Regions from separate parts of the Paraglaciecola sp. L3A3 genome, predicted to be linked through region 4. Evidence: predicted binding sites of a transcription regulator. Region 4 holds the regulator's gene; each other region holds the start of a gene.

Evidence for each region. Region 4 encodes sigma-54, which starts transcription at its own class of promoters, with help from an activator protein. Its sites were predicted from a motif close to GTTGGCACGNNNNTNGNNT; they were not measured.
Region 1: a site for sigma-54 is predicted at 4,080-4,098, ahead of GQR87_RS13585 (CmpA/NrtA family ABC transporter substrate-binding protein). Genes of this name have one in related genera too.
Region 2: a site for sigma-54 is predicted at 4,649-4,667, ahead of GQR87_RS14925 (choice-of-anchor A family protein). Genes of this name have one in related genera too.
Region 3: a site for sigma-54 is predicted at 4,350-4,368, ahead of GQR87_RS15810 (nitric-oxide reductase large subunit). Genes of this name have one in related genera too.

Annotation. Positions count from the first base shown of each region.
Region 1 is NZ_CP047023.1:3,250,402-3,256,595, reverse strand. Features, by position in the region: gene GQR87_RS13595 (NarK family nitrate/nitrite MFS transporter) at 166-1,632, shown strand; gene GQR87_RS13590 (bifunctional protein-serine/threonine kinase/phosphatase) at 1,682-3,397, shown strand; gene GQR87_RS13585 (CmpA/NrtA family ABC transporter substrate-binding protein) at 4,373-5,776, shown strand; gene GQR87_RS13580 (ABC transporter permease) at 5,868-6,194, shown strand, end outside.
Region 2 is NZ_CP047023.1:3,590,375-3,596,568, reverse strand. Features, by position in the region: gene GQR87_RS14940 (PepSY domain-containing protein) at 1-72, opposite strand, end outside; gene GQR87_RS14935 (glycine zipper 2TM domain-containing protein) at 175-648, opposite strand; gene prsT (XrtA/PEP-CTERM system TPR-repeat protein PrsT) at 740-3,556, opposite strand; gene GQR87_RS14925 (choice-of-anchor A family protein) at 3,644-4,606, opposite strand; gene GQR87_RS14920 (hypothetical protein) at 4,773-5,222, opposite strand; gene arfB (alternative ribosome rescue aminoacyl-tRNA hydrolase ArfB) at 5,316-5,696, opposite strand; gene GQR87_RS14910 (CPBP family intramembrane glutamic endopeptidase) at 5,726-6,194, opposite strand, start outside.
Region 3 is NZ_CP047023.1:3,804,366-3,810,559, reverse strand. Features, by position in the region: gene GQR87_RS15830 (FAD-dependent monooxygenase) at 1-291, shown strand, start outside; gene GQR87_RS15825 (lyase family protein) at 321-1,697, opposite strand; gene GQR87_RS15820 (PRC-barrel domain containing protein) at 1,774-2,523, opposite strand; gene nhaA (Na+/H+ antiporter NhaA) at 2,865-4,235, shown strand; gene GQR87_RS15810 (nitric-oxide reductase large subunit) at 4,542-6,194, shown strand, end outside.
Region 4 is NZ_CP047023.1:4,630,746-4,636,939, reverse strand. Features, by position in the region: gene GQR87_RS19155 (DMT family transporter) at 1-277, opposite strand, end outside; gene mgtE (magnesium transporter) at 280-1,635, opposite strand; gene GQR87_RS19145 (HPr family phosphocarrier protein) at 1,826-2,101, opposite strand; gene rapZ (RNase adapter RapZ) at 2,105-2,950, opposite strand; gene ptsN (PTS IIA-like nitrogen regulatory protein PtsN) at 2,951-3,394, opposite strand; gene hpf (ribosome hibernation promoting factor) at 3,410-3,697, opposite strand; gene GQR87_RS19125 (RNA polymerase factor sigma-54) at 3,723-5,210, opposite strand; gene lptB (LPS export ABC transporter ATP-binding protein) at 5,276-6,001, opposite strand; gene lptA (lipopolysaccharide transport periplasmic protein LptA) at 6,001-6,194, opposite strand, start outside.

The sequences.
Region 1 (6,194 bases), 1.4 Mb from region 4:
CACAAACATTTACTATTTGGTAAATGTTTGTGGGTTTTTTTTTGTAATATTAAGTTTGAATTGGTTGATAACTAATCACTAAAGTTTTTCAAGCTGACTTGTCAATCTGCGCATAAATGTTTGTGCCAAGGTTGAACATAATCGTACTAACAAAGGTTAAATCTAATGAGTGTTGAAAAATTTAATTTACTCTCTTTCACTGGCAAAATGAAAACGCTGCACCTTTCCTGGATGGCCTTTTTTATCACCTTTATGGTGTGGTTTAATATGGCTCCTTTGAAAGGGGCTATTATTGATGGTGTGGGTTTAACCCTTAGCGAATGGAAAACGTTGCTGATTATAAATGTCGCGTTAACTATACCTGCCAGGGTCATTATTGGTGCCCTAACTGACAAGTTTGGCCCTCGATTAGTTTATTCATATTTATTGGGCATTTGTTCTATTCCTTGTTTTGCATTTGCCTTAGCTGACAGTTTTACCCAATTATTGATTGCTCGATTTGCATTAGGTTGTATCGGTGCCGGTTTTGTTGTGGGTATCAGAATGGTCAGTGAATGGTTTCCACCTAAAGAATTAGGTACGGCCGAAGGTGTATATGGCGGATGGGGTAACTTTGGTTCTGCCGCAGCGGCTTTTACCTTACCTACCTTAGCGATTTTATTTGGCGGCGATGACGGTTGGCGTTATGCCGTGGGTATAACCGGTTTAATGAGTTTATTGTTTAGTGTGATTTATTATAAGAACACCACAGATACACCTAAAGGTTCCACTTATTTTCGTCCTAAAAATTTAGGTGGCATGGAAGTCACCAGTGTCGGCGATTTCTATTTATTACTGTTAATGAAAACCCCTATGTATTTAGCCTTAGCACTATTAAATTGGAAGTTGTCTCCCGAAGGTGTGTCACTTTTAAGTGAAAATATTGTATTAGCTATTTATCTTGGCTTAGCGGCTTTATATGTTTATGACTGTTTTGCAACTTATAAAGTTAATAAAGAGATTTTTGTTACGCCAGTAGCTGAAGTCCACCGTTATTCATTCAAACAAGTCGCAGTGTTAAATATTTTGTATTTTGCGACTTTTGGTTCTGAGTTGGCCGTTATATCCATGCTGCCTGCATTCTTTGCTGAAACCTTTGAGTTAAGTATGGCTACGGCAGGTTTGTTGGCGGGTATGTATGCTTTTATGAACCTAATGTCTCGACCTGGTGGAGGGCTTTTATCTGACAAATTTGGTCGAAGAAAAACCTTGTTAATTTTAACCGCAGGTTTGGCACTCGGCTATTTTTGTTTGAGTTTAATTGATGCCACTTGGCCTATTTGGTTAGCGGTTGTTGCTGTTATGGCATGTTCGTTCTTCGTACAATCAGGAGAGGGCGCGGTGTTTGCAGCAGTACCATTAATTAAACGTAGATTAACTGGACAAATTGCAGGTATGACAGGGGCTTATGGTAACGTAGGGGCTGTGGTTTATCTTACGGTTTATTCGCTAGTCGATACCTCAACCTTTTTCTTGGTGATAGCTGGCACAGCGATTATTGGCTTTATTGCTTTATTGTTTATGAAAGAGCCGTCTGGAACTATGACTGAAGTGCGTGAAGATGGTAGTGTTGAATTGATCAAGGTAACTTAACCGGAGTTCAGGTTAGTTAATTTTACTTTTACTTTATGAGTTATTTGAATTGGAAAAACTAAAGTTAGAATTCGGCGGTTTTTCCAGTCAAGGAGTGAAGGCTGAGAATCAAGATGCCTTCGCCGCTTATTTACCCAAAGATCATGATCTGGAAAGCAAAGGGGCTGTCGCCACTATTGCTGATGGCGTAAGTGTTTGTTCACGAGCCAAAGAAGCTGCCAATACTTGCGTCAGTAATTTTATTCAAGATTATTATCAAACCCCACCTACTTGGACAGTCAAAAGAGCTGTCGGCCAAGTCTTACAAGGGCTTAATCGTTGGTGCCACGGTCAACATGACTATGAAAATGGCGGTCATAGTCAATTGGTCACTACTTTTAGTGGCATGTTATTTAAATCGACTTCAGGGTTTATTGTTCATGCAGGCGATAGTCGAATTTATCGTGTGCAAGGTAATGAATTAGAACAACTGACAACGGATCATGTTTTCCCACAAGGCGGCAAAAATGTCTTAACACGTGCAGTAGGAATAGACGCTCATCTAGACGTAGATTACAGCACAGTCGATCTTACAAGAGGTGATATTTATCTGTTCACTTCGGATGGAGTACATGAGTTTCTAACGAACAAAAAATTATTGGCGCTAATTCATGACTCTGATTACGGGTTAGAGCAGCGAGCACATAATATTGTACAAGCAGCACTTGATGCGGGCAGTGACGATAACGTAACTTGTTTATTGGTTTATGTTGTTGAATTACCTACAGCCAGTTTAGACGAACACTTTCGACAAATTAGCCGTTTGGCTATGCCTCCGGCTTTAGAAGTTGGTATGAAGCTAGAAGGTTATCGAGTGGTACAAACCTTGTTTAATGGTACTCGAAGTAGCTTGTACAAAGTTATTAATGAAGAAGATGATAAGGTATATGGTTTAAAAATTCCTTCCCAATATTTTGCTGATGATCCCGTTTATCTGAGTGGTTTTTTACGTGAAGAGTGGATAGGTCAGCACATTAAACATCATAATGTGATGGCTGTGTATAAACGCCCTGACAATGCTAAGTTTATCTATCACTTATGTGAATACATAGAAGGTCAAACGCTAAGACAATGGATGGTAGACAATCCTCAACCTAGTCTTGAACAAGTGCGCAAGATCATTAGCCAATTGGTGGCAGCTTTACGAATATTACAACGTAAAGATATGGTGCACAGAGATGTCAAACCTGAAAACGTAATGATTAGCCATAATGGTGAAGTAAAGTTAATTGATTTTGGCACTGTATTGGTCAATGCCTTAGCCGAAACGAACTCATTGCCTGATGAAGATGTAGCTGTGGGGTCAGTGCATTATATTGCTCCAGAATATTTGTTAACACATAAAAGTGATCATCAGAGTGACTTATTTTCTGTGGCCGTAGTGGTGTATGAAATGTTAGCGGGCCAGCTTCCATTTAAAGACTTTAAATATCAGGATTATATCCCTAATTCATATGACGAATGGCAGTATCAAAGTATTCGGTTGCTAAGACCTGATTTACCATTGTGGGTCGATTTAACTTTACGCAAAGCTCTACAGCCCAATCCTAAGTATAGGTATGAGGCGTTTTCTGAACTGCTTATGGATTTAGACAAACCCAATCAGGTGATGTTAGGGGCCTTACAGAAACAACCTTTAATCAAACGAAACCCTATCTTGGTGTATCAGGGGCTGTGTGTGATCCAGTTTGTGCTGATTATTATCTTAGTGATTCAACTGACGTAATATTATAAGGGGATTAAGAAGTCTCAGCTTCTTCGAGCAGGCGTTGATTAGCGCGTTTAATTATTCTTATTGCCACTTTCTTCAATATTGGGCAGTCTGTATTTAATTTGTTATGGACTTCAATGATGCCCCTAGCTGCTGCACGAACTAATAATGCTTCTGATGTTTCAAGTAACTACATAGAACGTTCATCTCGTGCAAGTCCGTAATATATGTGATGTAGTGAGAATTCGGCTTCGGGATTGCGATTTTTAACGTCTTGCTCTAGTTTGGCCCTCAAATCTTGGTTAAATTCATGCTGTTGTTCAAAAAATTCTTACCATTTGTTCAGCTTATTAGCATCGACATCTGGTAAATTTGCTAGGTCAATAGCTATGCCTCTGAATTTATTGTATTTATTTTGTCTGCTAATTTGTGCTCCACTGTTCGGAAAACTAATTGGTTATTTGTTTCATCAAAATGAAGATGTAAATCCTGTTTCTGAAACTTCATACCATTCTCTTGAAAAAAGTGTATTTGTTCCTTTAACTTATCATTTTTAGATAGCTGAGACTCTCAATGATTTGATGTAAATAACTGAACTCTAAAGACCAGTGTACTGTTAATTAAATTTTCAAAACTTCAATGTAAAAAATGTTGAAACGCAACAGGTTATTCTGAAACTAGCACTGTGGTAGTGCGTCTTTGCACAAGTTTGGTTTTTAAGTTATTTTTAGTAATAGTTGTTATTTTGTTTAACTCTTTGAAATTATTGTTATTTTTAAAGTTGGCATTGTAGATGCAATATGTTTGCTCGAGTGTTGTGTATCTATTTTAATATAGGTGCTTTTTACAGAACGATTTCGTTCAAGTGCTTAACATATTATCCGTAATTCCACAGTGTTGTGTTTATTCCGGTTAGGCAATGTAGCCCACAAATATTTATCTTTTGATAAATATTTGTGGGTTTTTTTTTGGAAAAAATTCGGAGTTAAAATGGCTAACAAACAATTATTAAAATCATTAAAACTTGCTGTTAAATCACTCCGTATAGGTGTGGTTTCAACAGTATTAAGCGGCTCATTTATGGCCGCTCATGTGTCTGCTGAAGAGTTAGGCTGGGCTGAAAAAGAAGAACTAAAATTTGGTTTTATCAAATTAACCGATATGGCGCCTTTGGCCATAGCGTATGAAAAAGGATATTTCGAAGACGAAGGCTTGTATGTCACTTTAGAAGCACAAGCTAACTGGAAAGTTCTATTAGATCGAGTGATTGATGGCCAGTTAGATGGGGCTCATATGTTAGCAGGCCAACCTCTTGGTGCAACCATAGGGTATGGCACTAAGGCTGATATTATTACCGCCTTTAGTATGGATCTGAATGGTAATGCAATTACCGTTTCTAATGATATTTGGCAACAAATGAAAAAACATGTGCCTCATGTTGACGGCAAGCCAGTTCATCCCATTAAGGCTGATGCTTTAAAACCAGTGGTAGATGATTTTAAGAGTAAAGGTAAACCATTCAAAATGGGTATGGTTTTCCCAGTGTCTACCCATAACTATGAATTACGTTATTGGCTAGCTGCAGGTGGTATCCACCCTGGTTATTATTCTCCGCAAACGGGTGATACCAGTGGCCAAATTAGCGCAGATGCCTTGCTATCTGTGACGCCTCCACCACAAATGCCTGCCACTATGGAAGCCGGTACTATTTATGGATATTGCGTAGGTGAACCATGGAACCAACAAGCTGTATTTAAAGGTATTGGTGTACCTGTAGTGACTGATTACGAAATTTGGAAGAACAACCCAGAAAAAGTATTTGGCGTGAGCAAAGGTTGGGCTGATAAGTATCCAAATACTCATATTCGAGTGGTCAAAGCAATGATCAGAGCGGCCATGTGGTTAGATGAAAACAACAATGCTAACCGCCCAGAAGCTGTGAAAATTCTCTCTAAAAGCCAATACGTTGGAGCTGATTACGAAGTGATTGCTAATAGTATGACTGGTACCTTTGAATATGAAAAAGGTGATAAACGAGATGTACCTGATTTCAACGTATTCTTTCGTTATAACGCGACTTATCCTTTCTACAGTGATGCTATTTGGTATTTGACTCAAATGCGCAGATGGGGGCAAATTTCTGAGCCTAAATCTGACTCTTGGTACAAAGACATTGCCAAACAAGTATATCGACCTGATATATATGCTCAAGCAGCTAAAGCCTTGATTAAAGAAGGCAAGGCAAATGCAAAAGACTTCCCTCAGTTTGCTTCTGAGACTGGCTTTAAATCACCGCAAACTCATTTTATTGACAACATAGTGTACGACGGTACTGCGCCAAACGCTTACCTAGATAAATTTGCGATCGGTCTTAAAAGCGATAGCAAGCTCTAACTACTCGCACCTTAACTACGACAACTTTAACTGAGATATAAGTGGGGCTTATACATAAATGTATAAGACCCCTTGCTCTGGAGTAATTAAAATGACTAAACAAGTCGCGGCACTGACAATATTGCATCAAGTTAAAGATGCTAATTTACCGAATATAGGAAAAGTTCTGGGTAATTTAGCGTTGCCACTTATTGGTATTGTGTTGTTTTTAGGCCTATGGAGTGTAATGGCCAAAAACATAGATACTTCGTTAGGAAAATTCCCTGGACCCGCCGCCGTATGGGAACAAACCATAGGTTTGATTGATGAACATGCTGCTCAAATGGACAAAGCAGACAAGTTTTATGCACGTCAAGAAGAGCGTAATGCGGCCCGTGTGGCGCAAAATCCTAGCTATGTGGCAAAAACCAGAGCGTTC
Region 2 (6,194 bases), 1.0 Mb from region 4:
TACACTAGTTGAGCTAACAACTATGTTTAATAAACAAATAACTATGAGTCTGCTTAAAGTAGATAATTTCAATGTTCTGCTCTAATTCAATTGTGGATTTACATTCAGTTTACCCCATTCAATAACTGACTTAAATGTACTTAAGATCAATGAATGAGGAAACTTTCATTTTTATTAGTGATAAATACGAATATGTTTGTTTGGTTTGTTTTTACTAAATGTTTGGTAGGTTCTACCTTTTTTTACATAGCTCACTTCATAACCTTTTAACACTCTTTGTTTACTGGTTGTTTGTCTGTGTACTTTGGTATCACAATAACTTTGCGCCGTTTGCTTTGAATGATGATCGATTTTATGTCCAATCGCTCCACCAATTATCGCGCCGGCAATAGTATTGATCACCTTGTGACGTTTATTGCTAGTTGCATGGGCTATACTGCCTCCAATCACTGAACCTATGACTGTGGCATTGTGTTGCTTTGAATAACTGATAGTAGGACACGACTCAATGTTCCGAGTAACAGCGACATATTCGTACACTGGCGAAACATTGACTACACGAGCTTTATGGTAGCTTTTATGGTTATTTGCTTGGGCTAAAGGTGAAGCTAACAATAAGATGATGGTACTGGCTATTAGTCGTTTCATAAGATCACTCCTGTATTAAGTGATGCCTATGCTAATAGCCTCAGGCTGAACTTTAACTGAATTAAACCTTTACCATACAAATTAAAAAAAACTATAGCTTTTTATATAAAGCGCGGGCTTGTTCGTTTTCAGCAATATTTATGTTTGTGGCAAACAGTGTCTCTAATTCTAATTTTGCTTCTTGCTTCAGGCCTAATTTATCCAAACTTACGGCAATATAATAATGAATGGCTGGATTTTTTTGGCCAATTGCGACGGCTTTTCTTAGTAACTCTAAACCTTTATTTGCCTGTTTTTGTTGGGTTAATAGCCAACCATAAGTGGTTAAAACTTGTGCGTTATTTGCGTCCAGTTCAAAGGCTTCTTTGGCATACACAAAACTGGTTTGTTTGTCACTTGGCATATATACATTGGCTAACCTAGTTAACATAGCTGGACGGTTAGGTAACTCTTGGTGTTTTAGTAATATTTCATAGTGGTAAGCTGCCTGCTGCATATCACCTTTATAATAATAATATTGCGCTAACAAGTTTCTAGGAAAGTAACGTTGCGGGTAGGTTTCTACAATTTCATCTATTTTGTTTTTGAATAAAGTATCAGCTAAGCCGCTTGTCGTCAGGGCATACATTTTCGCCAGAGCCAACTCATATTGATCGCTAATATTTAAGGTTTGTAAATAAAGCTCATTGGCTTTATTCATATTGCCCATTTGTTCCGCTAATCTGGCTTGTAAAAACGTCACATCTGCTGATCCTGGAAACTTTTTGCTGATAAGGGCAACTTGTTGAATCGCTGTGTCGGTTTGTTTGTGATTTAACAATAATTCAGTGAATTGGATAGCTAAGGGTAAACTATTTGGTTGAATTTGTTGGGCTGCACTGAGTGAATTGATAGCGGCGGGTAAATCATCAGCCATCAGTTGTAATTTACTTAAGGCGATTAATAAAGCTGCATTTCCTTCGGCTATTCTAGCTAAGGCTTGGATTTCATTCTGACTATTCACCTCGTCTTTTAGGGTCAAATAAATTTGTGCTTTTTGGATCACATATTTAGGATGGTTTCTTTGAATTTTACTTAACTTACTGAGTTGGGTTAGGGCATTTTGTAAATCACCTTGGCTAAGGTGAATAGAGGTGACACCTTCTAAAGCTTCTATATTCTCTCTGTCTACTATCAACACTTTTTTGAAATTAGCCATGGCTAGATCTAATTCATTTTGGGTGACTTGAATTTTTGCTAATAACAATAGGGCAGGGGCATACCTAGGATTTAGGTTTAAAATCTTTGCTAAAATGGATCTGCTTTGTGCATAGTCTGACTGTAAAAAGTAAGTACTGGCTAAATTTATTTGTGCCGAGACTAAGTTTGGTTTAATCGCCAAAGCTTGTTTTATATAGCTTTGTGCTTGTTTTAATTGGTTTAACTTAAGTAAAACCGCACCTTTTATATTTAATTTAAGTGGGTCATCAGGCTGTAGCGCTAATAATTTACTGATGCTTTCATCGGCTTTTATAAATTGTTGAGTTTGTAAACTTAATACACAATGTACAAATAATACCGCTTGGTTATCAGGAAATTGAATAGTGAGTTCTTCAATTTTGTCTAGGCCTTCTTGTATTTTACCTCTAGAAATCATTAACTTAGATTCTAATAATTGTATTTGTAAATTATCAGGATATTGAGGTTTAAGAGTTTGCAATAGAGACAATGCTTTGAAGTTTTTACCACTATTTATATATAAATCACCTAACATGGCCATGACATCGGGTAATGCTTGGAGCTCTTGTTCTTTACTTTCTAAGGTTTCTACTGCGTCTTTTTCTTTGCCTAAGGCAATGTAGCTTTTGGCTAGTAAGATAGAAGGGGATAAGTCATCGTCATCTAATTTTCTTAAATTCGTAAAATCACGCACTGCATTTTCAAAGTTCTGCTCTCTGAAGGCCACTAAGGCTCTTAAAAACAATAAGGATTGCTCTTGATTGACATATTCGTCTGGCAAGTTATTAATTTTAGCGGCCATTTCTTTAAATTTTTCTTCAGCTTCAGCTTCAAGTTCAGTATTTTGCTGTAACCAACTATTTACCAATATTGCGAATGGATCATCTGGTGAAGCTATCAATATGTTTTGTACGGTTCTTTTCGCATCATCACTTTGATTGGAAGCTAAATAAACATCGGCTAAATGACGTAAAATTAAAGGGTCGTCAGGCGCTAGATCAAATGCTGTCTGTAGATATGATAAAGCAAGTTCTAGCTTATTTTGGCTTCTGGCTGTTAATCCTTTTAGTTGCCAGGTGGTGGCATTTTCGGGACTAATTTCTAAGGCTTGGGCTAAAAAGCTTTCTGCTTTGGCATAGTTTTTCAGAATTAATTCTATTTGTGCTAAACCATTTAGTTGTTCAGTTTGATTAGCTGCTAATGATCCTATTGAGGTAAAACTTTGCTTAGCACATTCATAGTTTTTAGCCTGCAAACAGGCTGATGCTCTAAGCCTTTGCCAATCAATTTTTTGTTGAGTGGAAAAATTACTAAATTGACCAAAATCAATTATCTCTTCATATTCTTTACTTTTTAATAAGGTTATCGCCCAATAACTTGCAAATGAACTAATATCTGCCCCCTGCATGATTGCTTCATCAAATTCTACTTTAGCCATAGCAAAATGGCCTAGTTGAGCGAGTAATTTACCCATTAATATTTTTGATGGCAGATTTTCTGGATCGGCCAGTAAGGCGTTTTTTAAGTGGATCATCGACTCGTCAAACTGCTCCTGATTAAAGGCTGACAAGGCTTTTTCGTAATGGATTTGGCTATTGGCAAATGCAGAAGATGAAAAGTATAGACTCAATGTAAAACATGCTACTGCAAGGATGCTTTTTACAGAAAGGCTAAAACATAAGACGCGCATTTATTTCCCTTAAATTAAAATAAAAAAAGACGGATAAATCCGTCTTTTAAATCATAACAGTATTGTCAGATTAACTGCAATATAAGCTTATTTTTTGAATTTACGATAACCCATAAAAATTAAACCTAAGGTTATAATTAATGCCCCTGTTGGAGCTGGCACTTCACTTGTGGGTGGGGTTGTTGTCGGCGGTGTATAGGTAAATAATTCGTTGTGTAGCTGCTTGTCGGAGGTCAATGACTTAGCTACTAAACCACCATCTAATGAACCGGTTGTTAGATTGATTGATGCAAGCGGCGCAAGAACAGAGCCGTTCCACCCGTCACCGGCAATATTAATTTCTCCTTTTGCATCATAAAAGTTCCATAAAACTAAAGGGGCAGCTTCTGTTTTAGTGAAATTACCGGAAGCTTTAGCATTAATATTAATAGTTCCTGAACCAGCTACATTAATTATTATGGGGGTTGTGGGGTTAACGTCGAAGGTTAAGCTTAGATTTTGGTCAGCTAGTATTGAAGCGTCAATATTAAAAACATTTAAGTCCAGTGAGTTATTATTTTCAAACTTACCAGCACTATTTAATGTGCCTGTTGAAGAAAGGGTCTCAAAATGAGCACTATCATTAACTGCTTGATCCCATATAGCATCAAATTCATTTTGAGCATCGGTCATATTAGTAATTGCCGAACTAGTGCCACCGTCATTATTGTAGGTAGTACCGGTTTTAGTTCCATATAAAATATTGTTGCCTTTTAAGGTCCTAACCGTACCACTGATATCTCCTAAAACAACAACAGCATCAACGCCTCCGCCCTCAATGCGTGCTCCGACTTCAGTAGTACCACCTTTTATATCTCCCCCAACTAATATTTTTTCGTATATATGGCTATTATAATCTAAATCCTCAGACAAGATTAAATTATACGATCCCACATGTGCATTAGTGTTTACCACATAATCAGCATCGCCTGGAGCTGGCACACTTGCTTGGGCTTGGCTCGATAATAGGCCTAAAGTAATAAGGGCGGCAGACAAAAATTTAATATTCACGTGTTATACCTTTTTAGATAGTGACGATATATATAGTTACCTAAGCAATAATTGAACCAAAATTATAAGTTGATGTTCCTTAGGGGGATTAACATGTTATTAACAAATTGTAAAAAGATACTTGTAAATTTATCTGACACATTAGTCTGTTATTAGAAACGGCGTATTATCCGGTGTGGCGGGGGTTGATACAATCCACATAAAGACTGTGTTTTTGTCTGTGTGTATAGATATGAATACTTAAAGGGGTCGTACCTATTTCATCCCACATTTTGCTGTGGGCTGCAGATGGACAAATTGCCGTGCGCAGATAAGATTTTTGTACTTCTTTGCTCATATCTAAAGGTGCAGGTATCTGTATATAGGCGTTGATTTTTCCACCACGACTGCGAGAGCCTTTATATCGCCAATCTCCCATAAAAAACGTTTGGTAAAATGCGGCGTTAACAATTTTTAAGGTATTAACCGTAATAAGGGGGGGAGGTTGGTCAGAACTCGATAGGTCTGTACCTGCCGTTTTACTTTGGATACAACTGCTTAAAGCCATACACATTATAAACATGGGCAGACTAGATTTAATTTTATTAATGGTACTTATTTTCAACTGATTGCTCATACAACACCTAAACATCTTGGCTAACCTCAGTTTAGTTATCGGCGATAGTATGAATAACTCAATGATTAATTGTGCAGGGGGCGCTAACCCTTGTTAATAATCTACTTTTTTACGTAACGCTTTTGTCCTGCCAGATTTTACTTTGCTATCCACTCGTTTGATTTGTGAACCTCTAGTTGGACGGGTGGCGCGTCGTGCTTTTTGTAATTTACCAGCTTCGATCAATATAGTCGTCAGCCTGTCTAGGGCATCCTGCTTATTCATTTCTTGAGTACGGTGACTTTGCGCTTTAATAATTAAAATCCCCTCTTGGGTGACACGTTTGTCTGAGCCTGATAATAACTTTTGTTTGACGTACTCTGGAATGGCCGCGATCCGAATATCAAATCTAAGATGTATTGCACTAGACACTTTATTGACATTTTGTCCGCCCGCACCTTGAGCACGCATGGCGTTTAATTCAATGGCAGGCATCAGGTTTTCGATATTGGGTTGATACAATTTTAAGCTCCTGGAAAGGCTAAAATTTTGCCTAGCCCTAAGGTAAATAACCAAACTCCATAGGCACTATGTTCTAAACTGACTAGCACTAAAGATTGGCTTTTTTTAAAGGTTAAGGTAAACAAAACTCCGCCTACAAAGGTCAAAATAAACACTAAATTATTCGCTAAAAATGTGTGAGCCAGACTAAATATGAAGGCATTTAAAAGCAAAAATAAATAACGGCTAGACAGCAAATGTTGGTATCGGCGGATAAAAAACAAACGATATAAAAACTCTTGGGGATAAACAGAAAACAAGGCGTAAAATAAACTGACAGCCAGCCATAACCAAGGGGTGGTAAGTACCACAGAAAATAAAGTTTCAGGGAAAATGTACCAAACTAAAGCCGTCGAAATAATGACAAAAGTAATAAAGCGTAAAGTCATGGCAGTTGTAAAGTTAAAAGGTTTTTTGCCGACTAATTCAGTT
Region 3 (6,194 bases), 830 kb from region 4:
CAAGGTGCGGCTATGGCTATCGAAGATGCATACACTTTAGCGGCTTGTTTAAGTATAAATGCCGACAGTCAAGCAGCGTTGCTGCAATATCAAAATTTAAGAATTAAACGTACCAGTGACATTCAAATTGCTGCTCGTGCCAATGCCAATTTGTATCATATGTCGACCCCAGTTGAACGAGCTAAATTGGCAGTGTTAAAAGGCTTATCTAAAGTGGGCTTGAGTGAAAGCCTAGCCAGTAAAAAACTTGAATCTATCTATGGGCATAATGTAGTGAAACAGCTAAGTTAAGCCCTTTAGTTTACCGGCAAACAATTCAATTATTGCGGATCAGCTGCGAGTTTTTTAGGATCTAATAAGGTAATTAACTCTGCTTCATCTATATTGGTTAGCTGTTTGGCCACATCTAATACAGTTCTGTTTTCTTGGTAGGCTTGTATCGCTATCTGTGCACTTTTTTCGTAACCAATTAAAGGCGCGAGAGCGGTTGCCAAAATGGGGTTTCGTGCCACACTTTGCTTGATATGCGCATGATTAACTTGCATGTCTTTAATCACTTTATCGGCCAGTGCGGTACTCGATGTGGTTAATAGTTGAATACTTTGAATTAACGAATGGCCAATGAGCGGCAACATAGTGTTTAGTTGAAAATTACCTGATTGACCGGCCAGGGTAATAGTTGTGTCATTGCCCATTACCTGAGTACAGGCCATGAGTATGGCTTCAGGGATCACTGGATTGACTTTGCCGGGCATAATACTGCTGCCTTTTTGCCGTTCTGGTAATTGGATTTCATTAAGACCATTGAGCGGGCCGCTACTGAGCCAACGAATATCATTACTAATTTTGCTCAAACTCACCGCGGCAGTTTTCAGAATACCACTGATATTCACTGCTGTGTCTTGGCTGCTAATTGCTCGAAAATAATTGCCTGCTGGCGTAAAAGCTAAGGTGGTTTTTTCTGCAATATTTTTGCAAACCATTTCGCCAAATTCAACATGTGTATTTACTCCAGTACCTATAGCAGTGCCACCAATGGCAAGGTGACACAAATTGGTTAAACTAAGGTTGAGTTGTTCATGCACATAATCAATTTGTGCAGACCAGCCGCTAATCTCTTGGGCAAAACTAAGAGGCATGGCATCCATTAAATGGGTTCTGCCGGTTTTGATGGTATTGTGATGTGCCTGTGCTTTTTCATTTATGGTACGGGTTAAATGTTGTAATGCCGGTAATAACTCATGATTGATTAGCATGGCGGCACTTAAATGAATACAGGATGGAATAATGTCGTTTGAGCTTTGCCCCAAATTGACATGATCGTTGGGGTGAACGCTTAGCTTGTTGTTACTGCGTAAACTGACCAGCGTACTAATCACTTCATTAGCATTCATATTGGTACTAGTGCCAGATCCCGTTTGAAATACATCTACCGGAAATTGTTTATCATGAAAACCGTTGGCCACTTCTTCTGCAGCTAGGATTATCGCCTGAGCCTTTTCTTTATCCAGTAATTTCAGGGTTAAATTCGCTTCGGCACAGGCCCCTTTTAACGTGCCTAACGCCCATAAAAATGCTCTAGGCATGGTTAATTGACTGATTGTGAAATTACTTAATGCTTTTGCGGTTTCATTGCCATAAAGCACATCAGATGTGGAGTGTTCATATGCTGAACTGTCTGAGTTATCTGTTTGCATGGGTCGACCTTTAACTTTCCTCGAAAACTAATTTTATGGCCCCCATACTAAAAAAAGAATAGGGGGCCGTTATCATTTAAGCATTAACTTGGAGCTTATTTCGCACTTGTTGTAAGTACTCAGGATCATTTAATTTTTCTGCTTGGTATTCTGGACAAGCTTTGATTTGTGCCAAATTAATATTGCAGCTGACAGTTTTGCTGCCCCAATTAACCTTTTCAAATTGATCTGGCGAAATCAGTACTTTTTTACCGCCAGGTAACCAGTCTCGGGTGTCGACCACTAGATAGCGTAATGACCAAGTATGGGTGTCCCAAATAAAATCTTTTACATAGCCTTTTTTGCCATCTAAGGCGGCAATACTGTAATGGTTCACTTCATTGGCCGAGCGTAAATGATTACTGCTTTCGATGTGCTGTTGTTGAATATTTTCTATCGGTAATACTGCTGAATCATATAATGCAGTAGGGTAGGCATATTGGCCCCATGCGCCGTCTCCATACCAGTAATAACCATAACCAAAATAATCAAAATAGGTTTTTTCGAACTCCCGAGACACGGTTTCATGTTCTTCGATTTTAGGGCTATCTTTTACTGCATCCCTAGTCATCGACACTTTTAGGCTATGATCTTTTGAGGTAAAATTATCTATTGCAATAGGGCTGATTAAAACCTTGTCACTGAATGGCATCCATGGATGGGTATCCATCACCAAGAAGCGTATAGTCCAAAATCTATCATCAAAGTAGATGTCTTCTACTTCGCCCACATCTCCATCTTCAGCACTAACAGTAATTCCGCTTAATTCTTTTAAACTAACTAACATAATGTCCTCCTCAATGGCGAATTTCATGTAATTGTTGCCTTAATCAAAGCAACAATAATACTTATCACTGTGTCAACATATCTACAAACAATTGAGCTACCAAAATGTATTGTTGCTCTTGTTTAGTGTAGACCAAATATCCACTATTTACTTAGTGTTCAAATTATATATATGGTTCATTTTTTTGTATTTAAGTGTTTATTCGCGTTTTTATTGGTTTTTGCAAACATATCACATAATAATGATTAGAGTACTAATTGAATTTGATGTGTTACATTAATTTACTAAAGAAAGATAAAGTGTAAAGTTGGGCTATGGAAAAAATGCCTTCAAAGGAAACAATGAAAAAAAAACTGGCAGAAACGAGTCGAATACATGCTCCATTGGAACGGAGCTTTTTAAAGCTATCTTCTCCTATCGAATCATTTATCAATAGCCAAGCTCTGACAGGCATGGCTTTGCTTATTGCGGCTCTAATAGCAATTCTCATGGTCAATCTGGGTTGGCAACAAAACTATCAAGCAATCAATTCTCTAATGTTAACGATTTCCCTAGGTGAATGGCAGTTTGGTCACACAGTGCATTATTGGATTAATGACGGGTTAATGGTGTTGTTTTTCTTTATTTTAGGCTTAGAAATTAAATATGAGTGCTTAGTTGGCGCTTTGAGTAACATCAAAGATGCATCTTTAGTGGTACTTATGGCAATAGGTGGAATGTTACTGCCAGCACTATTTTATTTAGTCACTGTTTGGTTTGGCGATGTTGATTCGTTTCAAGGTTGGGGGATCCCCATGGCGACAGATACAGCATTTGCTATTGCTATTTTAACTTTGTTAGGCAGCAGAGTTCCCCGTTCGGCTGCGGTTGTACTGACAGGTTTAGCCATAGTTGATGATATGGGAGCCGTAGCGGTAATTGGTCTTTTTTATACGGAACAGATCGATAGTCTCTCTCTTGTTTGGGCAGGCCTGACTTTGTTAGGGTTGTTGTTAATCAATATGTTGGGCATGCGAAGACCGGTCTTCTATTTAGCGGGTGGTGTGCTCTTGTGGTGGTTTATTTTACAATCGGGTGTACACGCCACAACTGCAGGGATCTTGGCTGCTATGATGGTGCCTACTCGCCCATATGCCAAAAAAACGTGGTTTCGGCACAAAATGCTTAAATTAGTCAAAACGTACCAAGAAATGGATAACCCCAACACCCCAATTATTGAAGATAAAAAGCGACACGCATTGGCGATCCAAGCTGAAGATATTGCTAAGCGCACTACCACCCCGATAATTCGCTGGGGTAATTCTCTCGATAAACCTGTCAGTCTGATTATTTTACCTTTATTCGCATTTTTAAATGCTGGGGTCTTGCTACCCTCTGTAATGCCAGAAGCTAAAGACCTGGTCATTACACTAGGGATTGTCTTAGGTTTAGTGTTTGGTAAAGGACTTGGTATTAGTTTGTTTGCTTGGTTAGCAGTGAAAAGCGGTATAGCTAGGTTGCCTGCTAATTTACGTTTTTATCACGTGATTGGTATAAGTTTTTTAGCTGGTATAGGTTTTACTATGTCGTTATTTATCTCAGCATTAGCCTTTGAAGGTCAGCCTCTTTTGATTGAACAAGCTAAATTAGGTATTTTATTTGGTTCGCTGATAGCAGGAATATTGGGGACATGTATATTAATTCTGGTCCCTAAAAAACAGACTGAAATTTAGATTATAGACTCCATAATTTATCGGAGAACAAGCGTTTGCTAATATCAAATATTGGGCATATTCTAGCAATACTCCCTCATTTTGTCGTTTTGTGGAGATAAACGATAGATTTCCGTTGGCTTGATATTTTCAACAATAGTTCACCATGTTGAAGCGCTGTATTTACCCAGTCTACGTATTTTTTATCATTAAGGACCTCGCTCTATATGAGCGGCTTTCTAATGTTTTGGTACTTTATCTAAGTACAAGTTTCATTGTTACTGAGTAAAGGCCATAGCTTGATTGAGTACAACAAGGAACGCAGACATGCAAAACTACAAAACAACTTTCAGTATAAAACGTTTATGGATAATACTGATTGTTGGCATGGTATTTATGTTCAGCATTTTACTGTTATTGGGTGCGCAAATTTATCAGCAAGCCCCGCCAATGCCAAATTTGGTCAAATCTGAATCTGGTGAAGTCTTGTTTACCGGCGATGAGATCGAAACCGGCCAGAATGTTTGGCAATCTATCGGCGGTATGGAGCAAGGTTCAATCTGGGGACATGGGAGTTATCTTGCGCCCGATTGGAGTGCCGATTGGTTGCATCGTGAAGCAGAAAGTTTACTGGCTTTGTTGATGAAAACCGCACATAGCGGTTTATCGAAAGCACAAAATAATGCATTAAGTCGAGCCAGTTTACAGACCGAAATGCGTAAAAACACCTATCAAGCTGATACTGATACCATCACTGTTAGTGACGATCGGGCTTTAGCCATTCAACAAGTGCAAACTCATTACATCAGCCTGTATACAGGTGATACCCCTGAATCTCTTGCCTTGCGTCGTGATTATGCGTTTCCTGTGCATGGTTTATTAACGGATGAAGAGGCTAAACAACTTTCGGCTTTTTATTTTTGGACTGCCTGGGGGGCAACGACAAATCGCCCAGGGCAAGAGATTACTTACACCAGTAATTGGCCTCATGAACCATTAGTCGGCAATAAACCCACAACTGAAGTACTGATGTGGAGCATCGCCTCTATTGTTTTATTATTGGCTGCGGCAGGGGCCTTGGTTGCCTATTACGCTAAACAATTTGATAGTTGGCAAGACGAAGTTGAACCCGAAGAAGGTATCGCCAAAACAGATATTTTTGAGCAGGTTGTTGTGACTCCATCCATGCGCGCAACGGCAAAATATTTCTGGGTAGTGTGTGCTATGTTTTTGGCCCAAGTGTTATTGGGTATAGTAACCGCTCACTATGCAGTAGAAGGACAAGGTTTGTATGGCTTACCTTTTGCTGAATATTTTCCTTACTCTGTGACTCGCACTTGGCATACCCAACTTGCAGTGCTTTGGATTGCTACCGCCTGGTTGGCAACAGGTTTATACGTTGCGCCTATGTTGAGTGGCAAAGATCCCAAATTTCAGTTATTTGGCGTTAATTTTTTGTTTATCAGTTTACTGATCATTGTCATCGGTTCTTTTGCTGGCCAATGGGCGGCAGTGCACCGTTTCTTTGATGATTTGACGATGAATTTCTGGTTTGGCCATCAAGGATATGAATATGTGGATCTAGGCCGTTTTTGGCAGATATACCTGACCATAGGTTTGTTTCTTTGGGTGGGATTAGTGGTTCGAGGTTTATGGCCTGTATTACAACAAAAAGGCGGCAAGTCACTGATCTATTTAGTTTTGGTGTCTGCTGTGGCGATTGGTTTACTGTATGCCGCAGGTTTAATGTGGGGCCAACACACACATATTTCGGTAATGGAATATTGGCGTTGGTGGGTGGTGCATTTATGGGTAGAAGGAATATTTGAAGTATTCGCTACCGCTATTATTTCATTGTTGTTTGTTCGTATGGGTATTTTGCGCACATCAACCGCCACTGTGATGGTGTTATTGGCGACAATTATTTTCTTATTTGGTGGCGTGTTAGGCACATTCCATCACCTTTACTTTAGTGGTACA
Region 4 (6,194 bases):
TGCTGACTGTTAGATAAGCAAAAGAAAATCCAGCTGCGTAAATGAGCAAATAAAATGCTCCAGCACGGCTTCCATAGTGCCTGATTGAATTAAATTGACTAGGTGTTTTGGCGACCACTATAAAAAATAAAATCGCAGCCGCAGAGATCAATCTAATGGCAGTAAAGCTGATGGGATCGACTTCTTCAACGGCTAGAGCTAAACGGCACAAGACCGAATTCGCAGCAAAAGCAAATAGGGCAATTAAGCTATAACTAAAAGTATCTAGAGAGCGCAAAATTACAATAACAACCAGGTTGCTGTACCTAAAAAGGCAAATATGCCAACCACGTCAGTAATAGTGGTTAAGATAACACTTCCTGCTAGTGCTGGGTCAATGTTTAACTTACGCATGATCATGGGTAAACTTGCCCCTGCTAAACCTGCAGCCACCATATTAATCATCATGGCGAAAGCAATGACAGCACCTAACATAAAATCTTGTTTCCATAAGGCAATTACAGTGGCAATTAACACCGACCAAATGATGCCATTTAAGATACCAATGGCTAATTCTTTACTAATTAACCATCTCGCATTACGAGCCGTTACATGACCTAAAGCCATACCGCGTATCACTAAAGTGAGGGTCTGATTACCGGCGGCACCGCCCATACTAGGTACGATTGTATTAAGGATTGCTAATACTGCTAATTCACTTAGTGTTGTTTCAAATAAATCGCTGACTGCTGCAGCCATTAGTGCAGTAAATAAGTTGACGCCTAACCATAAACTACGTCGCTGAGTACTTTTAACTACGGGGGCAAAGGTGTCTTCTTCGTCATCTAAACCGGCCATACTCATCATGGAGTGTTCGGCGTCTTCACGGATAATATCAACCACATCATCTATGGTGATCCGGCCTAACAAGTGATTATTTTTGTCGACTACTGGTGCTGATAACCAATTATATCGTTCAAATAAATTGGCTACTTCACCATCTTCCATGTCTACGGGAATTGAAATCGAGTCTTTAATTAAAGATTCAACGGGGGTGTCAGGAGCGGCCGTGATTAATCTAGTAATGGCCACACCACCCATTAATTTATCTTCACTGTCTACTACATACAAAGTATCTGTATGTTCAGGCATATCACCTTTTAGCCGTAGATAACGCAGAATTACGTCAACATTAATTTTATGACGAAGGGTAATGGTATCTGTATTCATGATGAAACCAGCGGTTTCCTCACCATAAGATAAGCCTAATTCGGCTCTTTGCCTGTCCTGTTCGTCCATGGTTGCCAGTAAATCCTGAGAAACTGATTCGGGTAGAGTGCTGAGTGTTTCCACCAAATCATCAGTGTCCATCTCTTCGAGGGCGTCTGTGATTTTCTCCGGCAACATTGTATCTATGATGCCATTACGGACATCTTCAGATAATTCTTCTAATACATCACTATATAAATCAGGTTCAATTAGTGGCCATAAAATTAAACGACTACGGCTACGACTTGATTCCAAAAGCAAAGCAATGTCACAAGGCTGCAGTTGTTGCAGCATGTCTTTTACTAGCCCTGTATTATCATCTGCTAGTGCATCATCGATAGCATGAAGTTGGCTTTTTGTGCTTTTAGTTTTGAAGGTCTCTGGCATGAATTACAAATATTTACCCAATTAATAGAAAGATGAAATGATGATAGCGCATTGGATACACGCCCATAGTTTAATCGATAGTCGGCTGTAGGTCAGTACAAATTTTCTGAAGTTTTTGTTAAAAAGCAAAAGTATGCGCAGCTTATAAGTGACGAAGTCATGCTTGGTGTGCGAAGCACATTAAAGATTCTTATTCTTCCTCATTAAACTTATCAACAATCAGGCTTTCTACCGCGTCCAAGGCTGCTTGGGCATCTTTGCCTTCACTGACGACTTTAACTTCTTCACCTTGGTGGCTTTCTAACATCATTAGGCCTAACACACTATTGGCAGAGGCTTGTTTATCGCCTTGATATAAGGTGATTTCAGCATCAAATTGAGTGGTTAATTTTACTAATTGTGTTGCTGCTCGGGCGTGCAACCCTAGCTTATTGACAATAAGCAGTGTTTTTTCAATCCTTGGCATAGTTTACCTATTTAGTTCGCGGTGGCGAATTTGTACATCTGGATGTGAGTCACTAAACGTTTTAGCTAGGATTTCGGTGACATAGACAGATCTATGTTGGCCGCCTGTACAGCCTATTGCTATGGTCACGTAACTACGATTGTTTCTTTCTAAGTGGGGTAACCAAGTAGAAATTAAATTTTGAATTTGCCAAATAAATTTAGTCACTATAGGTTGTGAACCTAAGAATATTTGTACAGGACTGTCGAGACCTGTTAATTGTTTGAGATCTGGCTCCCAGTGCGGGTTAGGTAAAAAGCGGGCGTCAAATACGTAATCTGCGTCTTTGGGAATGCCATATTTAAAACCAAATGATTCAAACACTAATACTAATCTAGAACTTTTTTTACCCAAAATCCTTTCACGTACTATTTCAGCTAATTGGTGAACTGATAACTGATCGGTATCTAAATAAAGGTCAGCCCGTTCGGCAATAGGGGCTAATAATTTACTTTCAGCTTGGATCGCATCAGACAACGATTTATTTTGTTTAGACAGTGGGTGTAAACGTCTAGTTTCACTAAAACGTTTAATCAAAATATCATCACTGGCATCTAGATAAAGTATGGTTAGATTCCATGTAGAAGGTAAATAATCGAGAATTTCCACTAGCTCGTTAGTGTCTTTCGGTAAGTTTCTTACGTCGATACTTACTGCCACTTGATCGTATTCATCTACCACTGTGTGGGTCAGAGTGGGCAACAAGTTAACTGGGATATTGTCTACACAATAGTAACCGAGATCTTCCAATGCTCGTAATACTACAGATTTACCTGAGCCTGATCGTCCGCTGATAATGATGAGTTTCATTTAGCTCATAACCTCAAATAGTTCTTGATTAGTTTTTGCACTGCGAATTCTATGTAATGTATCTTTGTTCGTTAATTTTTGGGCAATCGCAGATAAAGTACCTAAGTGTTCGGATGCTTTTTCTTCTGGCACTAAAATAGCAATAAAAATATCTACAGGTTGATTGTCAATAGCATCATAGGGAATAGGTGTTTCACTGGTGACCACTATGGCTAAGACATTTTCTAGATCTTTTAATCTACCATGGGGGAGGGCGATACCATTGCCAATCCCAGTGCTACCCATTTTTTCTCTGCCGGTTAAACTGGCCAGTATGGTTGCTTGATCTATGTTGCTAATCACTTGAGACGCCGTTTGGCTAATGAGTTCAAGTACTCTTTTTTTACTAGTGCCCTGAACTGCACATAAAGTGCAGTCAGGGTGAAGAATGTCTTTAATTTCCATTATGGGATTCTATAGTTAATGGCGTTTGACTTTTTCCTTATGCCTAATCACTTGTCTATCAAGTTTATCGATTAAGCCATCTATTGCTGCATACATATCTGCATGCTCAGATGTTGCGAACACCTCCGTTCCACTGAGGTGTAATGTAGCTTCGGCTTTTTGACTAAGCTTTTCTACATTTAAAATTACGTGCACATTGTTGATATGATCAAAATGTCGTTCTAACTTGGTGAATTTAGTGTCGACATAGTCTCTCAAAGAATCTGTAATATCTACATGATGACCAGTAAGGTTAATTTGCATATCGCCTCTTCCTTCTAAAATTCGCCTATAATAGGCTCTTACGTTGGTTAGACGGGGGTATCAATAATGATTCCCGGTATTTTGCTATTGTTCGCCTGGCCACTTGTATACCTTGGTCGGCCAACAATTGTGCAATTTTGCTGTCGCTTAAAGGTTTACTTGGCTTTTCAGCTGCGACCAGCTTTTTGATCAACGCTCTAATGGCTGTTGATGAACATTCTCCGCCCGCATCTGTTGCTACATGGCTTGAGAAAAAATATTTAAGTTCAAAAATACCTCTAGGTGTATGCATATACTTTTGCGTGGTTACTCGTGAAATAGTCGATTCGTGCATGTCCACCATTTCTGCCACATCATTTAACACCATAGGTTTCATCATTTCGGGACCGTGTTCAAAAAATCCCATTTGTTGTTGTACTATACAATTAGATACTTTTAATAAGGTTTCGTTCCGACTCTCAACACTTTTAATAAACCATTTGGCTTCTTGTAAATGAGAACGAATAAATTGGCTATCAGAACTGTTTTTGACACTTTTACTCATGGCTGCATATTGCTGATTTACGTTCAGCTTTGGCAAACTGTCTGGGTTAAGTTCAACGGCCCAGCGACCATTTTTTTTGCTTACCGATACATCTGGAATAACGTATTCTGGTTCTCCAGTAACGATAGCCGTACCCGGACGAGGGTTGAGCGTTTGTAGTAAACGCATGGCTTCTCGTAACTCTTCTTCTTTTAGACGAGTTTTACGCATTAAGGTACGATAATCTTTACTACCAATCAGATCACAATAGTCGGTAATTAACATTTTGGCTTCTGCTAGCCATGGAGTTTCAGCTGCAAACTGTTTTAATTGAATCAGTAGGCATTCTTGTGCGCTTCTGGCGCCAGAGCCGATTGGATCGAGCATTTGAATACGTTTAAGTACCACTTCTACTTCATCTAACTCAATTTCTTCATCGTCCATGCTGGCCAATACTTCTTCTGTGCTGATGGTTAAATAACCACCTTCATCAATAGAATCAATAATGGCGATAGCTATGGCTTGATCGTTATCGCTGAAATGGGTCAGGCGCACTTGCCAAAGTAAATGGTCTTGAATATTGTCAGTGGTCTCACCTTGGAAAATTTGGTCGTCATCATGTGACGGGCCAGAACTGCTAACAGGTGAAGGCGCTGGGGCAGATGAAGCACTTAAATATTCATCCCAAGTGCTATCTAATGGTAAGTCTTCTGGAATATCGTTGTTTTGTAAAGCATCGCCTGAGTCAATATTGTCGACATTGACCTCTGAAGCGTCATTTGCGCCATTGGCATCATGATTGGTTTCTAAAGCTTTATCACCAGCACTATCAAATTGCTCGTCTACTTCCAATAGAGGGTTTGAATCAAGTGCCTCTTGGATCTCTGTTTGTAAGTCAAGTGTAGACAGTTGCAGGAGCTTAATCGCTTGCTGCAACTGAGGTGTCATTGTGAGTTGTTGGCTAAATTTTAACTGTAAAGAGGGTTTCATTTACTTCTTATGTTTAATTTATGTTTAATTCGTTGTTGATATCAGCCGAGTCAATTTATGGCTAACTATAGCCTGAATTGCTCACCAAGGTATACATCTCTTACACGTTGATCACTTAAAACTTCTTCTGAGGTACCAGATGCAATGAGTTCACCGTGACTTACTATATAAGCTTTTTCGCATACATCTAAGGTTTCACGTACGTTATGGTCAGTAATTAATACACCTATCCCTCGGTCTCGTAAATGTTGAATTATTTTTTTTATATCATTTACTGAAATAGGGTCGACCCCTGCAAATGGTTCGTCAAGTAGAATAAACTCAGGATCTGCTGCCAGTGCCCGAGCAATTTCTACACGGCGGCGTTCTCCACCAGAAAGGCTCATGCCTAAGCTGTTGCGAATATGGTTAATGTTAAACTCATCCAATAATGAGTCAGCCTGTTGTTCTCTTTGTTCTTTGGATAGCTCTTTGCGAGTTTGCAATATAGCCATTAAATTCTGATAAACAGTGAGCTTTCTAAAAATAGAGGCTTCTTGTGGTAAATAACCGATACCTTGTCGGGCTCGGACATGCATGGGTTGTAAAGTTAAAGCTTGTTGATCAATATATATTTCACCCTTATCAAGGGGGACTAAGCCAACAATCATATAAAAGGTTGTGGTTTTTCCGGCACCATTTGGCCCTAACAAGCCAACAATTTGTCCTGTGGATACCTCTAAGCTGACATCTCTAACAACTTGTCGTGATTTATAAGACTTGGCTAAATGAGAGGCTTTTAATACGGCCATTAAGGTTTTGATCCCTGTTGTTTGACGCTGTTAACTTTGTTTTTAGATTCGGGTTGGAAAATTGTAATAACCCGACCACTTTCTTGATTATTGCCTTGAGCAATGATTTGTTCAAGCTCCATGTTGAACATAATCGAATTACCTTTCACACTGCTGGAGTTTTGTTCGATTTGTGCATCACCTTTAAGTGATA